DNA from 4 places in the Sedimentibacter sp. B4 genome. Region 2 is predicted to be linked to each of the others. Evidence: riboswitches for the same ligand, from Rfam matches in the RefSeq annotation. Region 2 holds a riboswitch; each other region holds the start of a gene.

Region 1 (4,218 bases), on a different contig from region 2:
TATTGTTGAGAAAAGATTATAAAGTAAGAAACTTGTTGCAGATTGTTCCGACTTTTATTCTTGGCACTTTCATAACATATACCAGCACAAAATATTTGTTGTTTTGGTTGCCAGCTCCTGGCAATTACGTAATGCAACTTGTATATTTGGCAATAAGTATAGTGGTTATCGGTATCGGTGTTTCCGGATTCCTTATTCCAAACATCATGCCTCTTCCGGCAGAAGGTCTTTGCGCTGCTATTGTGCAGGTGAGCAAGGATAAAATAAAGTTTGGTAATGCTAAGGTTGGAGTTGACACAGGCATGGTTTTAATATCAGCACTTTTGTCTCTTGTATTTTTAGGGTCATTGAAGACAGTAAGAGAAGGAACAATTTTAGCTGCATTGCTTGTTGGAAAAGTTGTCGGTTTTATTATGAAAAACTATAAACCGAGAATCGTTGAATGGTTAGACAAAGGTGAGGTAGAAGAAGAGAACAAAGCTGTTTAAGTTGCTTGTATAGTTTGTAAGTTTGAATTATAATAAATTATTATAATTCAAACTTATATTGGAGGTATTTTATGTTAATTGAAAACTCTCACATATATACTTACATTAAAGAATGTTTAGATAATATTCCTGTTTTGACTTTGAAAAAGGGAACATGTTTTTCAAGGGCAGAAAATATAGATAATCAAATTTATTATATTCTAGAGGGTACAGTTAAAATAGAAAGTTATTCTGACTTGGGCAAAAAAGTACTTTTAGATGTCATTTCAGAAAATGAGTTTGCCGGACAGATCAGTTATTTTAGAAAGCATAATTTTTATGGCAATAATATTGCCGTGACTGATGTTGTACTGCTGTGCCTGAATACTGATATGATGAACGTGTTAATGAAAAATTCAGAATTTTCTACTTTCTTTTATTTTAAGACCAGCAGCAGGGTTTATGTAATGTATAAAAAAATGCTCATGAGCAATTTGTTTTCTCAGTGCGAGCTTGTATCCTACTATGTCCTGGAGAATTCATGCAATTGCAAATTTATCTATAAAAGCATTTATGACATATGTGACAACTTGAATATTAGCAGAAGAAGTTTATATAACATCTTAAATAAGTTTGAATCTGAAGGCATTATTGAAAAATTAGATAATGGTCCATATAAGATTATAAATGAAAAATACTTGAAGGATAAATCTGATAGAGTTAAAAGGTTTTCAGAAAACAACTATTAGTAATGGATGTAAAACAGTTGCTTTTATATTAATGTGGTTCAAAAAATGTTTTTAATTAGTTATGATTAATACCGGACTGTCAAATTACTCATTGTGGATTGGCAGTCTTGTTTATTAATTTAGGTAAAAGCATAAATTATAGGGAGGATAAAATGGAGGTCGCTTTACAATTAAATTGTTCGAATATTGATTTTAATAATGTTTGTGAAATTTTAAAACGAGTTGGCATGGGGTATTTTGATGGTGAGGTTCATAAAAAAGCATTTGAGAACAGCCACAGTGTTGTGTTTGCTTTCCATGAGGAACAAATGATAGGGTTTGGTCGGGCTATTTCAGACGGAGCTTATGAAGCTGCAGTTTATGATATAGCGGTAGTACCTGAATATCAGGGGAATGGTGTAGGTAAATTAATTATGGAGAGCATCATACAACGTCTTTCTCATTGTAACATAATACTATTTGCATCTCCAGGAAAAGAACCGTTTTATCAAAAGTTAAATTTCAGGAAATTGAAAACAGGAATGGCAATATTCGGTAAAGAAGAGCAAATGCATTCAGCAGGATTTACTGAATAATGTTGACTTTATATTCATCTAAGCTTAATATATAAGAACAATGTGAAAGTAATAAAAACAAAATTGAAAAGGCAAAACCATTGAAAAGTGGTGACGCAAAGCCGTGAGTCTAAAGCTTAATGCCATGATTGTCAGGTTGCCAAATTAGTAATGCTATTTTTATAGTTTTATTTTTTATAGGCAACAATGTTGCCTATTTTTTTATTATATTGGAAAATGCTGTGCAATTATACATAAAACCTTGTAAGTATTGTTACGTACTGCCGTTAAGGAGTTACAGTGAGGGGACACAATTTCTTTGTGGTAGTGGCGCAGCAAAATTTTGTGCGTTGAAGATATCTTTACACTTTTCAGTTGATTTATTATTTGCACAAATTCAATGAGATGAGATAATAGGAGGTAAAATTATAGTATAAGGATTCCATATGACCCAAAAGATATAAAAGTCTAAAATTGAATAACAAAAGTGAAGCAAGTATGCTAACGGAATTGGGAAATCTGTTTATAGTACGTAAATTATTTCTACAGGAAAATGTGAAAGAAATTTATGAGCTAGCTAAATTAAATCAACTTAGGAGAGTTTACATGAAGCTTAAAATTAGAAAAGATTTGTCAATTAGAGGAAGACTGCTGCTTGGGTTCGGCATAATAACTGTAATTCTTGCATTTATTGGTTTGCTTTCAATTTCTGCACTGGGAAATATAGATGAAAGTACAACTATTATTGCTGAAAACAGTCTGCCCAGCGTAATGTATTCAAGTGAAATGAACACAGCCGTTTCAGATTTCAGAATATATGAATTAGGTCATGTTTTATCGGAAGAAAAATCTGAACTTGCTCAATATGAAGAAAAAATGAATTCAAAGAACATTGAAATAAATAATTATATTGATTTGTACAACGGTTTAATCAGCAATGACACAGACAGGGCACTTTTAGAATCTATAAAATCAAAATGGAATGAATATTTGAAAATAAATGAAGAGATTGTTGCATTAAGCAATGGTCAAAAGTCAGAAGAAGCTGAAGTACTGGCAAAAGGAAACTCAAGAGTAGTATTTGACGAAGTATCAGCTATGTTGGTTGAATTGGCAGAATTTAATCAGCAAAATGCAGATTTGGAAAATCAGAATGCTGATAAACTTTATTCGTTTACAAGCACTATTTTAATAATAGTAGTTATAATTTCTATTATTATCAGTATAGTATTAAGCCTTGCAATTACTAAAGGTATAGTAAATCCAATAAACAATCTTGTTGAAGTTTCAGATGAATTGGCAATTGGAAATGTAAATGTAAATGTTAGTACAAATTCAAATGATGAAATAGGAAGACTCATGAAAGCCTTTGAAAGGATGATTGAAAACATCCGTTCTCAAGCTTTGACAGCGCAAAGCATTGCAGAGGGAGATTTGACTATAAATGTGGAAGCCAGATCGGATAAAGATATACTTGGAATTAAGCTTGCTGAAATGGTTGCAAATAACAATGCTATTCTATCAAACATCAGTGTTGCTTCTGAAGAAGTGGCAGCTGGTGCAAGCCAGATATCTGAATCAAGCATTATGCTGTCACAGGGAGCAACAGAACAAGCAAGCTCCATAGAAGAATTGACAGCATCTCTAGAAGAAATTTCTGCTCAGACGTCTATGAGTGCTAAAAATGCCAATAAAGCAAATGAATTTGCAGAAAAAGCTAAATTTACTGCAGAAAGCGGCAATCAGCAAATGAAGGAAATGCTTAATGCCATGGATGAAATTAATAGTTCATCAACAAATATATCAAAAATTATAAAGGTGATTGATGACATAGCTTTCCAAACAAATATACTTGCTCTTAATGCGGCTGTAGAAGCTGCACGAGCTGGACAGCATGGCAAGGGGTTTGCGGTGGTTGCAGAGGAAGTAAGAAATCTTGCTGCACGATCTGCCAGTGCCGCTAAAGAAACAACGGAAATGATCGAAAATTCCATTAAAAAATCACAGGTTGGAACTAATATAGCACAAAATACAGCAAAAGCCCTGGATGAAATTGTTGAAGAGGTTGAAAAAGTAGCAAATTTAGTTAATGATATAGCAACATCATCAAACGAACAAGCAGCAGGTCTTGAGCAAATTAATATTGGTATTATGCAGGTGTCACAGGTTGTACAGGCAAATTCAGCAACATCTGAAGAAGGTGCTGCTGCAAGCGAAGAGCTGACAAGTCAGGCACAAATGTTAAAAGAGATGGTAGGAAAGTACAAACTTAAAAAGTAAAAACAAAAAGATTTGCGATGAACGCAAATCTTTTTTCATATGAAGTGTTTCATAGACTCAATGTCTTTTATGTAAATGTAATTTGAATTATATTCCACCAGGCCATCATTTCTCATTTTGTTGAGTTCTCTTGAAAGGGAAGAACGCTGAACTCCCAGTTTTTCAGCC
Region 2 (4,218 bases):
ACCTTTGAGATGACCAGGGATAAGGGCGGAGTGCAAATGCATATGAAGCCCACAAGGCTTAATATTGACACTGTTGAAGCAAGGTATTCAGCAGGAATAAAAAGTGCAATGCGTTCTGTAGAAGACTTCGCACAAGAAGGTATACAGGCAGCATACAAGGCTACGGCCAGATATGCTGAAGAAGGAAACTTAATGCTTGATATAAATTTCATGGATAATCCAATTCCTGAAATTGCCATGAGAAGATTTTTCAGCGATGTTGATTTTAATATTGGATTTGCTCCGAGCACCGGACCTGATATTTCATGGGAACCTGGAGAACTTTCAATTAATTTTGAAATGGATAAACTTAATTTTGACTGGAATGTAGAAAGACCGCAAATAAACTTCATTCCGGGAAGTATAGAGTTCATAATAAACGAATATCCAAGGGTAGAAATAAATTATGTTGGCACCCCAATTTTTGTTCCACCAAGTTCGAATCCTTATAATAAGGCGATAGACACAAGAGCATGAGGTAAAAAATGAATATAAAAACTAGAGATTTTGGATATATTGCCGTAAATGAAGAAGATGAAATCACATTTACATGTGGAATGTATGGTTTTGAAGAATATAAGAAATATGTCATATTGAAAGACTCACCGGAAGATGATGTTATGTATCTTCAGTCTCTTGAAAATAATGATTTATCTTTTGTGTTGATTGATCCATATGCTGTTGCCACAGGTTTTGATCCTTCAGTTAATGAAGAAGACTTGAAAGATTTAGAAACAGTCAGTGAATCTGAATTAAGGTTTTTGGTTATTGCAATTATAAAAGAAGAAATTAAGGACTCTGTTGTGAATTTAAAAAGTCCGATTGCATTAAACCCAAAAACAAGAAAAGCTAAACAAGTTATTTTGCAGAATTCCTATCCTCTCAGATACAACATATTACAAGAGGGGGATTCCATATGTTAGTAATAAAAAGAAAAGAATCGGAATCCATACTGATCGGGGATGACATTGAGATAATAATTTCTGAAATTTCTCAGGATAAGGTTAAAATAGCAATCAATGCACCCAAGGACATTAAAATAACAAGAAAAGAACTGGCTGAAACATGTGAATTTAATATTAACGCTTCGGAACAAATAAGTAAAAGTAGCTTAAATAATATTAAGTTAAGTTTAAAAAACACAGACAAAAAGTAGAAATATTAAAAATTTCTTAACTTTTTCTGCATCTTTTTTGAATTTTTATTACAAATGTAGTTTTAAATATACAAAGGTTTGCAAAAATATAAAATTTGCAGGCCTTTTTTTATTGCCAAAAATTATAAAGTCATGAATAATTCAGCATTGTTAAAAAAAGAAGCAAAAATATACAAACTTTTTCCATGCACTATATATGCACATTAAAGTATTAATATGCAAAATACGGTGTGTCGAAAATGCTTGCAATTTGCAGAATCTTCTATTATAATTATTTTTGTTAGTAAAAAAATTGATAAGTGGTAAACCTGCCGAAAGGCAGCGACACAAAGCTACAGGGCCTAAAGATATTTATTCTATGGTTGCCAGCTGCCAATAATAATGAAATGTAATTATTTTTTATAATTATAATTTAATTATTATTGTCGCATGCAAACATATAAACTTTATATGTTTTTTATTATGCCTTTTTTTAAGATAACGGGGGAGATTAAGATGAATTTTGATAACAATGTAAGTTTAAATCTATTGAATAAGAGTCTTGACGGGCTTTGGCTCAGACAGCAAATCACTATGGAAAACATAGCTAACTTTTCCACACCAGGCTATAAAAGCAAATTTGTTGACTTTGAAAGCCTTCTTAAATCAAATCTTAATAATACTGAAAAAACTTCAGAAGCAAACAATCAAATAAAATCAAGCAACATCATAATTGAAGAAAATAATGATCAATCATTGCGACTAGATGGAAACAATGTGGATCTTGAAAAAGAAAATCTCCAGCTTGCAAAGACGCAGCTTGAGTACATGTATACAGTCACTGAAATGAATTCTTATTTTTCTAAACTTAAGTCTGTTATTTCAGAAGGCAAAAAATAAGGGGGAAAGTTATGGCATTTTTGGAGTCACTTAATATCAGCGGATCAGGGCTTACTGCTCAGAGATTCCGCATGGATGTAATATCTGAAAATATTGCAAACATTGATACAACAAGAACAGAAAACGGGGAACCTTACAGAAGAAAGATGGTTGTTCTTACTTCTGAAAACAGTTTCAAGGAAATGATGGTTAAAAATATTAAGGATTATGAAGCCGGTGGAGTGGAAGTTACGGAAATTGTTGAAGATCAAAGCGAGTTCAAGCTTGTTTATGACCCTGAACATCCGGATGCCGATATGAACGGATATGTGAAAATGCCCAATGTTGATTCTCTAAAGGAAACAGTGGACATGATGGAAGCATACAGAGCGTATCAGGCAAATGTAACTGCTCTTAACACAACAAAACAAATGGCAGTGAAGGCTTTGGAGATAGGGAGATAAAAAATGTTTATAGAACCGATACAACCAATTAAGGGAATTTACCAGATTAATGAATTAAGCAAGAATGAAAACACAGTTGAAAAAGGAAACAGTCTTTTCAAATCCATTTTTGACAATGCATTAAATGATTACATAAGTGCTGAAAAGCAGGTTGACGAAGACATATACAAGCTTTCAACAGGAGAAAGCGATGATGTTCACAATTTAATGATAAATACAAAAAAAGCAGAATTATCTCTTGATCTTATGATACAACTTAGAAACAAGACATTAGATGCTTACAATGAAATAATGCGTATGAATTTATAATATAGCGTACATATTTAGGAGTTATTAATGGCTGATCAAATCAAAAACATCGTCAAAAGTATAAAAGACTTTTGGGATAAATTAAGCAGCAAAAGCAGGAAAATTATAATTGGCGGATTTGCAGGCATAGTTGTGGCGTCTTTAATTATTGCACTTGTTTTGAACAACAAGGAATATGTTGTTTTGTTCAGTGGTATTGACGAGGAAGAAACTGCTGAAGTAATGCAGCAGCTTCAGGAAAACAACGTTGATTACAAATATGAAAATGACGGAACCATTCTTATACCAGAAGCGCAGGAAAGCACCTTAAGAATGCAGCTTGCACAGTCAGGACACCCCAGAAGCGGAACAAATTACGATGTTTTTACTGAAAATATTGATTTCATGACAACAGATTATGAAAAAAGACAATATGAAATATTTCAGCTTCAGGAAAGGCTTCAATCATCAATTATGACAATTGATGGTGTTGAGGATGCAATTGTTACTATAAGCGTACCTGAGGAAAAAAACTTCGCATGGGAAACAAATACTGCAAAACCTTCCGCTTCAGTAAAAGTAAATCTTAAAAGCGGCAAGTCATTATCCTCTTCTCAAACAGATGGAATAATGCAGCTGGTGGTTAAAAGTGTTGAAGGTCTGGAGGAAGAAAATGTTGCCATTGTTGATAATGATGGAAACAGTCTTGTGGCAAGTGGAGAAATTAAGCAAACAAACACCATAAAGCTTAAACTGGAAATTGAAAAGCAATTTGAAAGAGAAACAATCAAAAATGTTTCAGAGTTCCTGGCAAAGATATACGGTGAAGAAAATATTAAAGTATCTGCAAAATGCACTATTAATTTTGATAAGAAAATAAGCGAGATGCTACAGTACCTGCCAGATGAAGAAACAAAACTTGGTGTTCCGGGAAGCACACAAAATCAAAGAGAAATAACAGGACCCGGTGAAACTGTTGGAGGAATATCAGGAACAGAATCAAATGCTGAGGTTCCCACATATCCGGGAGTAGTAGTAGAAGGCGACAACATTTATTTTAAAGATTCAAACTCAATCAATTACCTGGTAAGCCAGCTGAAGGAACAAATTGAGCATAATCCGGGGGAAATTGAGCAGTTGACTGTTGCTGCTGTAATTAACAAGGCAAGCATAAGAGATGAGGAATTAACTGAAGTCAAGGAACTCATAGCTTTCTCGGCAGGTGTTTCAACAGAAGACATAGCACTTCACAACATGCTTTTTTATGATCCTGATGCTCCGGCTCAGCCTGCAATATCAGATGAAGTAAATGGAGAAGATGCAATAACTATGAGAGAGATACTGATTTACGGCGGAATAGCGCTGGCAGTTTTATCGGTGCTGATTTTCATATTGAGCATAGTCTTAAGAAAG
Region 3 (4,218 bases), on a different contig from region 2:
TGAAGTGAAGGGAGTAACACTGGAAGAGGACGGAATAGTAATGTTTCCGGATGCTCCCACTGAAAGAGGGCTGAAGCACTTGAACGAGCTGTCCTCCTGCATTGATGAAGGATATGAAGCTTATGTTTTTTTCATTGTCCAAATGAAGGATGTGAAATATTTTACCTCAAATGTTAAAACACACAAGGAATTTGCTGATACTCTCATTAAAGCAAGACAAAAAGGTGTCAACATAATTGCTCTTGATTGTGATGTAAAAGAAGACAGCATAACTGCAATGAACTTTGTTGAAATAAAACTTTAATTTTGAAATTAATATATGAAAGTTCCTTGGACGAATTACCAATAATTGTTTTCTCCAGCTAGTTGCAAAAAATGTTATATAAGTGAATATTTATTTCTTGCATAAATCTATTCTGTATGTTAACATACTAACGATTTTAAAATAATTAATAAAAATTTATTGGAGGAAACATGAACAAAGAGAATCAAATGGCAATTGCCAACCCGTCTCCATTAGGCCTTTTAGGATTTGGATTGACAACTGTGCTTCTCAATCTTCACAATGCAGATATTATTCCGCTTTCAGTAGTAATAGTAGCAATGGGATTTGCATTGGGCGGAGCAGCTCAAATCATTGCAGGAATAATGGAATTTTTGAAGAACAACACCTTTGGAGCTACAGCATTTACAGCTTACGGATTTTTTTGGTGGTCGCTTATATTTATTTGGATTAACCCTTTTGAAGGAATAAAAGCAGCCGATGAAAAAAGTATGGGATTTTACTTGCTGCTTTGGGGTATATTTACAGCATTTATGTTTATTGGAACTTTGAAGCACAACCGCGCCACACAAATTGTATTCTTATCACTTGCAATACTGTTTTTAATGTTATCAATAGGAGATTTTACAGGAATTCACAGCATTAAAATTGCTGCAGGATGGGTTGGAATTTTCTGCGGATCATCAGCAATATATACTTCATTGGCTCAGGTTGTAAACAACGAATTTAAAAAGCAAATAATGCCTTTATAATAAAATAAATAAAAACTGCGCTGTTGGCGCAGTTTTTATTATATCTGTTAGCAATTATTTGTCATCTCCGGTAAACATTTGAGTCCAAAACGTTTTTCCGCTTGCGTCTGTCCAGTATCCTACACCTATATAAATAAATTCAGGTGAAAGTATATTTGCTCTGTGTGAAGGTGAACCCATCCACTGAGAAACAACTTCTTCAGGAGTGTCTTGCCCTGATGCTATATTTTCACCCCATGCAGAATAAGTTACGCCATATTTTAACAACATATCTCCGGCCATCCCGTAAGTGGGAGACTGGTGTGCAAAATAATTGTTGTCTGCCATATCCTTCGATTTTAATCTTGCCACGTCAGATATTTTTGTATTGAAACTGAGTGCAGGCAAACCGTTTTTTTGCCTTTCAACATTCACAAGATCCGCTACTCTTTTTTCATAAGAAGAAGAACTTGAAGGAACAACTGAAGGATCTGCCGTTGGATTAGCTGAAGGTTCAGTGGTGTTGAAATTGTAGAAATTGTCTAGGTTGAAATTATTCGGGTCAAAATCGTTCCAGTTAAAGTTTGAAAATGCAAGTGCCTGCACTGGTGTCAATGCAAGAACTAAAGTTAAAGCAAATGCCGATACTTTTTTCATACATATTCTCCTCACTTAATATTAAGCTGGTAAAACAAATAATTACTACATGAAACTATTAAAAGTTTCATAGTTATTATTGCAATTAAAGACATAAATATAATGAGCAGTTGTTTGATAATTTGACTAATAGTGACAATTGTAATCTTTATAATTTTAGAAAATTTTCCTTTTATTTACAAATTGTATTGACAACGTTCGCCAAGAAGACTATAATTATGACAAATTCATATTGGCAAAACAGGCGAAAGTCTGTGACGCAAAGCTAAAGGGCCTTTAAAATGGCAGCCAGCTGCAGTTTGCATTGCTATTGAATGGCAATGCTATTTTTTTTGAGGTGAAAAATGGACTTCATAACAATAAAGGATGCAGCAGATTCGTGGGGTGTTTCTCCAAGAAGAGTTCAATTATTATGTGCAAATAAAAGAATTGACGGAGCAGTAAAATTCGGAAGAGACTGGGCAATACCAAAAGATGCTGAAAAGCCTACTGATGCGAGAATTAAGTCAGGTAACTATAAAAATTGGAGAAATAAAGAATAAGGAGATAAATATGAAATTTTTCAAACATGTGTTATGTTTAACATTAGCCGGTGTACTATTATGCAACAATCCAACTTTTGCTGCAACAAGTTCGTACCGAAGCACTAACATAAATGGAATAAACATTAATTATATTAATATACAAATGAATTCAAACATAAAGACAGTAGTGTTAAATGCAGAAAACCAGATGAATAGTTCTGATTCTCTTGCAAACATGGCAAAAAGCTCAGGAGCTTTTGCTGCAATAAACGGAACTTATTTTGAAGCTTACAATGGAACTCCTGTTCCATGGGGAACAATAATCAAAAATGGAAAAATAATTCACATTAGCAATGGCGGATCTGTTGCAGGAATTTCTTCAGGAGGCAAATTAATCATAGACAGGCTTTCCTTTGATTTTGAAGTATACATAAACGGTAAATTCAGGTCAATACCGTGGAGAATAAATCATCCAAGCACTGAAGCAGATGCAATAACAATTTTTACTCCTGAATATGGTTCAACAGTCAATCTTCAACCAGGAGCCAAAGCAGCAATAGTAAAAAACGGAAAGGTTACTGAAATTTCCACTACAGATTTTATAGTTCCAAGTGGCGGATTTGCTGTAGTATATAATCAATCAGTTGTTTATTTGCTTGATGAGCGTTTTAAGACAGGAGATGAAGTTTATTACAAGGTAATCATAAAAACAACATTTACAAATGCTGAAGACTGGAATGATGTTGTAAGCGCACTTGGTGCAGGTCCAAGCTTAATTATCAACGGAAACATTACTGCCGATGGCCCTGCAGAAGGATTTTTTGAAGCGAAAATCAACACAAACAGTGCAGCAAGGTCATTTATAGGAACAAAATCCGACGGTACCATAACAATTGGCAACATGGGATCGGCTACAGTGAAGAATGCAGCAGAAACTTTGAAGCAAATGGGATTTGTAAACGCCATGTGCCTTGATGGAGGTGGTTCAGTTGCTCTTTACCATCCTGCATCAAATGTTTCAACTTCCGGAAGAAAAATAAACAACGGACTTGCGTTTGTTGAGGAAAAAATTACAGGTATCACTGCAGTGCCAACATCATCAAAGGTATTACTTGATGGAAATGATGTAAATATTGAAGCTTACAACATTGATAACAGCAATTACTTCAAGCTTAGGGACATTGCAAAGATTCTCGATGGAAGCAAAAAAAGCTTCAATGTTGAGTGGGACAACAGCAAAAATGCAATAAATATTGTGAAAAATAAAAAATACAGTCCAGTTGGTCTGGAGCTTGCTTCATCTAATGAAAAAAGAAGTAAGGGTGCTGTTAAATCAAGTTCTGAAGTTTATTTGAACGGAGAAAAAGTCACTCTAACTGCTTACAATATTGACGGTAACAACTACTTTAAACTTCGTGATATCGCTGGAACATTGGATTTTGAAGTTATGTGGGACGCTGTTCAAAATGCAGTAATCATAGAAACAACAATTGAATAGAAAACTGCCTGCACATTATGCAGGCAATTTTTATATAATAAGGAAAGTTCTCTTTCCTATTATATAAAAACGAGGATTGCAAAGGACGGGACGTCCTTAACCTTAAGGGGGGTGCGGAGTCAAAAACGCGTATACATTTTTACGCCGAAGGGGGACATAGGTCCCCCTAGCGGAGTTGCGGAGCAACTTTTTATATGTATAATATAATATTGAATGAGAAATTTTATTATTTCAAGGTTTAAATTTCCAATGATGGGTAAAAATAAAATAGTACATTATTTCAAATATAAGATTCATTAAATATCTCGGAAGGAGGAATTGAAATGGACAGCAATATGGAAGCTTATTGCACAGTATGCGGAAAGTTCACTTATTTTATTTATGATGGAGAAGACTGGGTGTGTCAGACATGTGACAGTGTAAATACAAATGCCATGAAAGGCGAAACAGACATGATGTTTGATCAATATAAAGACTGATTGGTATAATTACAGGAAAATAAGGTGTACATTTAAGTTTCAAAAA
Region 4 (4,218 bases), on a different contig from region 2:
CTTCTTGGATTTCATCTCAGAAATCAACATGTTTTCTACCCTTACATATTTTCCCAAAAGCTGGTTAAGCTGATTAAGTATTCTAAGACCGGTATTTCTTCCTTCGCTTACAACCAATATCTTCTTAATTTTTATCACACCTTTGCATTTTTTTGTAATTATATCACGACCATATTTAAAGAACAACCGAAATTGCCGCAGCACGTTCATATTAAAATAGGCTGGTATTTTAATCCTCTTCATGTTAATATGTTTATATAGAATTGTTTTATATTATATAGCAGGGAGAATATTTATGAAGACAAAAGAAGTGAAATCAGTATTTATACTGCTCTTGACAGCAGCAATATGGGGATTTGCATTTGTTGCACAAAGAGTGGGAATGCAGCACGTCGGCGCCTTTACATTCAATGGTGTGAGATTTGCCTTAGGAAGCATATCTTTGCTGCCTGTAATATATTTTTTCAACAGGAAAAACAAAGAACAACAAAAGGAAGAAGCAGACTTAAAAACAACGGTGAAATCAGGGTTAATAGCAGGAAGTGTATTGTTCATTGCAGCTTCCTTGCAGCAAATAGGACTCATTTACACCACAGCCGGCAAGGCCGGATTCATAACAAGCCTTTACATAGTCCTTGTACCAATAATAGGAATATTGTTCAAGCAAAAAACTCACATGAAGACATGGATTGGTGCTTTAACTGCAGCTATAGGACTTTATTTTTTAAGCATCAATGAAAGCTTTACAATTGAGTTTGGAGATTTTTTAGAAATTATAGGAGCCGTATTCTGGGCATGCCACATACTTCTGATTGACAGATTTGTTAAAAATGTCGATGCCATAAAACTTTCAAGCATTCAATTCGCCACATGTGCAGTATTAAGCATGATTACTGCATTTATAACAGAAGATGTCAATGCTGCAGGAATTTCAAGTGCTCTTGTGCCAATTCTTTACGGCGGCATTATGTCAGCAGGAGTAGCGTACACTTTGCAGGCAGTGGGACAAAAATATGCAAAACCGTCACATGCAGCTATTGCTCTTAGCATGGAGTCAGTGTTTGCAGCCATAGGAGGAATAGTACTTCTTGCTGAAAGGATGTCTCCAAGAGGTTACTTAGGATGTGCCTTGATGCTTTTAGGAATGCTTATTGCACAGTCTGAAAATTTTGGCAAAGAAAATCCCGGAGAAGCCAGTTAAACTGAACTAATGAATCCAAAAGGCACAGCTTATTTAGTAGTGCCTTTTTTATTCTGTCAGTAAAATTTACAAAGCAAAGGACTGTTGCATTATGCAGCAGCCCTTAAGAGGAGGAGTATTAATCAATATTGATTGTTTGAGTTTCCTGGTCCCATACAACTGAAAGTTCTAATTGTTCAGCAATGAATCTTAGAGGAACCATTGTTCTGTTGTTCATTATTTCAGCCGGAACGTCTATTTCAACTGTTTCTTCATTTACTGTAACTGTTCCTTCAGCCAGAGAAAATACAATTACTTTTCCGTCTTTTGTTATGGTGACAATTTTTTCTACGTCATCATACTCTACTTTTGCTCCCAAGGCTTCTGATACAGCTCTCACAGGAATCAATGTTCTTCCTTCTTTAATTACAGGAGGTGTGTCAAATTTAGCATTACCTTTTTTGAACAAAACATTTTCTACAGAAATGACATCAACATTCTCAATGCTGTCAAATCTTAAAGAAACTTCTTTTAAGGCCTCAAGCTCTTCTTGAGTATATTTGTTTCTCACTATTTCCTGCATTTCTTGTATTTTTACCTTCATTTGAACTTTATATTCGTTCATTTCTAATTTTTTTGCTTCAAGCTGCAACTTAATTTCTGCAATTGCTGCTTCGTCCCCAAGTGCTTCGGCTGCTTCAAGGCTTGTATCAAGTGCTTCGAGTTCATCTTCGATTCCGTCTTTTAGTGCCTCAATTTCGTCCTTTTCAGCTTCAACAGCCGCTTTTGCCTCTTTCCATACTTTGCTGTTTCCCTTGCCCTTACCGTTTCCTTCTTCAACTACTTCTTCTTCATCTTCGATGTCTTCATCAGTTTCAACATCTGCGTCTTGATCAACCTCAGAACTTACCTGAGTTTCATCTGTTGTGTTGTTTGTTTCACCATCAAGATCTTCCCCAAAAGCTACAGTTGGAAAAACTAATGTCATTAGAAGTGCCAAAATCAATGCAATTTTGTTAATGCTTTTCATTTAATCTAGATCTCCTTTTTCCCACAGGGTAATTTTTGGACAAAAAAAGCTCTGAATGGGTCGCCAAACAGAGCCAATACTTTTATATGTATTAACAATTTTGGTAACCCGGCTGCCTTGGTATGTACCTTAAGGCCCGTGGCTTTGCGTCCCCGGCTTTCACCGGGTTTGCCTTTATCAGTTCGCTAATTTATTCCATGGTAAAATTATATTCCTATATATAAATTTTGTCAATCAAAATAATTCTTTCCTGTAAAATCAATTGCACATGGAATAAATATCTGATAAAATTTCCTTAATGAAATATCAATACTACTGCACAGCAGATTACCTGGAGATAATATGAAAATAGTAATTTTAGATGGATATACTTTAAACCCCGGAGACTTGTCATGGGATAAACTAAAAAATCTTGGCGATGTTGAAATTTATGACAGAACTCCTGCTGAGCTCACTGTTGAAAGAATCAAAGATGCAGACATAGTTCTTACAAACAAATCACCTATTTCAAAAAAAGATATGGAACAATGCAAAAATCTTAAATTCATAAGTGTTCTTGCAACTGGTTACAACATAGTTGAAACAGCTTACGCAAAGGAAAGAAACATTGTGGTTTCAAACATTCCCACATACGGTACTGCTTCTGTTGGACAGTTTACCATTGCACTTCTTTTAGAAATCTGCCACCACATAGGGGAACATTCAAGGTCCGTAAAAAACGGAGACTGGGCAGAATGCAAGGACTGGACATACTGGAACTATCCTCTCATCGAGCTTGAGGGAAAGACAATGGGAATAATAGGCTATGGAAAAATTGGGCAGAAAACCGGACAAATCGCCCAGGCTATGGGAATGAAAGTTCTTGCAAATGCTAGTCATCCTAACCCAGCTCTTGAAAGCGATACATGCAGGTATGTTGATATTGATGAGCTCATGGAAAATTCAGACGTCGTTGTACTACACTGCCCTTTGACGCCTTCAACAAGTGGAATAATAAACAAAAATAATATTGCCAAAATGAAGGATGGTGTCATTATAATAAACGATTCAAGAGGACCGCTTATTGTGGAAGAAGATTTAAGAGATGCACTTAACAGCGGAAAGGTTGCCTACGCAGCATGTGATGTTGTTTCAACAGAACCCATAAGAACTGACAATCCGCTTCTATCTGCTAAAAACATAATTATAACACCACATATTGCATGGGCTCCAATTGAAGCAAGAAAAAGACTTATGGATTATACTATAGAAAATATTCAAAAGTTCATTGAAGGAAATCCCGTCAATGTTGTAAACAAATGATTGTAGGGGATGATAGGGGCGGACCTCGTGTCCGCCCGAAAGAGATTATTTATATCCGTTTTTCTTGTCTATTGCTTCATCCCTTATTTCTTCTTTCATATTTTTGAGAGATTGTTCTCTTCTCATATTTTTATCAGCCAAATCCTGTCTTTCTTTTTCGTTGTCAACTTTTTTCATAAGATCTTTTGTTTCTCTGTAGTTGACTATTGTGTTGTCTATCATGTTTTGAATTCTGTCAACATTGTCTCTTCTGTCATCTGGTTTTGGGTTATTCATATTTTTCTCCTTTTCATAATAGTCCCTGAATTATTATTTCTTAGTTCATTGTAATTATTCCGGCGAAATTTTACAGAATTCCTATTTAAGCACAATAAAAGCCGGAAATTCCAGCTCAAATTATTGATTAACCCTGATGTTATCATCAACCTAAGCTGGAAATCAGACTCATTAAATGTTACAGTGTATCATATTCAAGCGGTATGAAATTACCGCTTTCACGGAGTCTTTTTAGTCTTTTAACCAGCTCTTCCTTGTCCTTGTTGAGTATTCCTGCCTGGTTAACATGGTTTGAAACGTGGTTTGCTCTGAATATGCAGTCCTCAAGCTCCATGTTTTCAAGCATTATTATGTTTTCATCAAGCACTTCAAGAGGTGTCAACAGATGAAAATTTCCCTGTCTTATGTCATCGGCCAATTCGGATTCTTC

What was found. Region 2 has a riboswitch for cyclic di-GMP ahead of flgB (flagellar basal body rod protein FlgB). Riboswitches for the same ligand answer to the same signal wherever they lie in the genome.
Region 1: linked by a shared signal. The riboswitch ahead of BN358_RS14070 (methyl-accepting chemotaxis protein) and the one ahead of flgB (flagellar basal body rod protein FlgB) in region 2 are both predicted to bind cyclic di-GMP.
Region 3: linked by a shared signal. The riboswitch ahead of BN358_RS14815 (helix-turn-helix domain-containing protein) and the one ahead of flgB (flagellar basal body rod protein FlgB) in region 2 are both predicted to bind cyclic di-GMP.
Region 4: linked by a shared signal. The riboswitch ahead of BN358_RS22270 (stalk domain-containing protein) and the one ahead of flgB (flagellar basal body rod protein FlgB) in region 2 are both predicted to bind cyclic di-GMP.

What each region holds. Positions count from the first base shown of each region.
Region 1 is NZ_CANG01000903.1:49,784-54,001, reverse strand. It holds gene BN358_RS14085 (YitT family protein) at 1-488, shown strand, start outside; gene BN358_RS14080 (Crp/Fnr family transcriptional regulator) at 560-1,216, shown strand; gene BN358_RS14075 (GNAT family N-acetyltransferase) at 1,369-1,791, shown strand; cyclic di-GMP riboswitch class I at 1,852-1,935, shown strand; gene BN358_RS14070 (methyl-accepting chemotaxis protein) at 2,377-4,050, shown strand; gene BN358_RS14065 (Crp/Fnr family transcriptional regulator) at 4,086-4,218, opposite strand, start outside.
Region 2 is NZ_CANG01000937.1:55,738-59,955, reverse strand. It holds gene BN358_RS17050 (DUF6470 family protein) at 1-516, shown strand, start outside; gene fliW (flagellar assembly protein FliW) at 525-962, shown strand; gene BN358_RS17040 (carbon storage regulator) at 956-1,195, shown strand; cyclic di-GMP riboswitch class I at 1,487-1,572, shown strand; gene flgB (flagellar basal body rod protein FlgB) at 1,691-2,074, shown strand; gene flgC (flagellar basal body rod protein FlgC) at 2,086-2,517, shown strand; gene fliE (flagellar hook-basal body complex protein FliE) at 2,521-2,826, shown strand; gene fliF (flagellar basal-body MS-ring/collar protein FliF) at 2,854-4,218, shown strand, end outside.
Region 3 is NZ_CANG01000906.1:98,708-102,925, reverse strand. It holds gene sfsA (DNA/RNA nuclease SfsA) at 1-304, shown strand, start outside; gene BN358_RS14825 (GPR1/FUN34/YaaH family transporter) at 475-1,035, shown strand; gene BN358_RS14820 (CAP domain-containing protein) at 1,090-1,671, opposite strand; cyclic di-GMP riboswitch class I at 1,896-1,971, shown strand; gene BN358_RS14815 (helix-turn-helix domain-containing protein) at 2,016-2,213, shown strand; gene BN358_RS14810 (phosphodiester glycosidase family protein) at 2,224-3,693, shown strand; gene BN358_RS27120 (hypothetical protein) at 4,017-4,172, shown strand.
Region 4 is NZ_CANG01000036.1:27,526-31,743, forward strand. It holds gene BN358_RS06650 (sigma-54-dependent Fis family transcriptional regulator) at 1-138, opposite strand, end outside; gene BN358_RS06655 (DMT family transporter) at 296-1,201, shown strand; gene BN358_RS22270 (stalk domain-containing protein) at 1,320-2,210, opposite strand; cyclic di-GMP riboswitch class I at 2,310-2,393, opposite strand; gene BN358_RS06665 (D-2-hydroxyacid dehydrogenase) at 2,553-3,512, shown strand; gene tlp (small acid-soluble spore protein Tlp) at 3,558-3,788, opposite strand; gene BN358_RS06675 (radical SAM protein) at 3,967-4,218, opposite strand, start outside.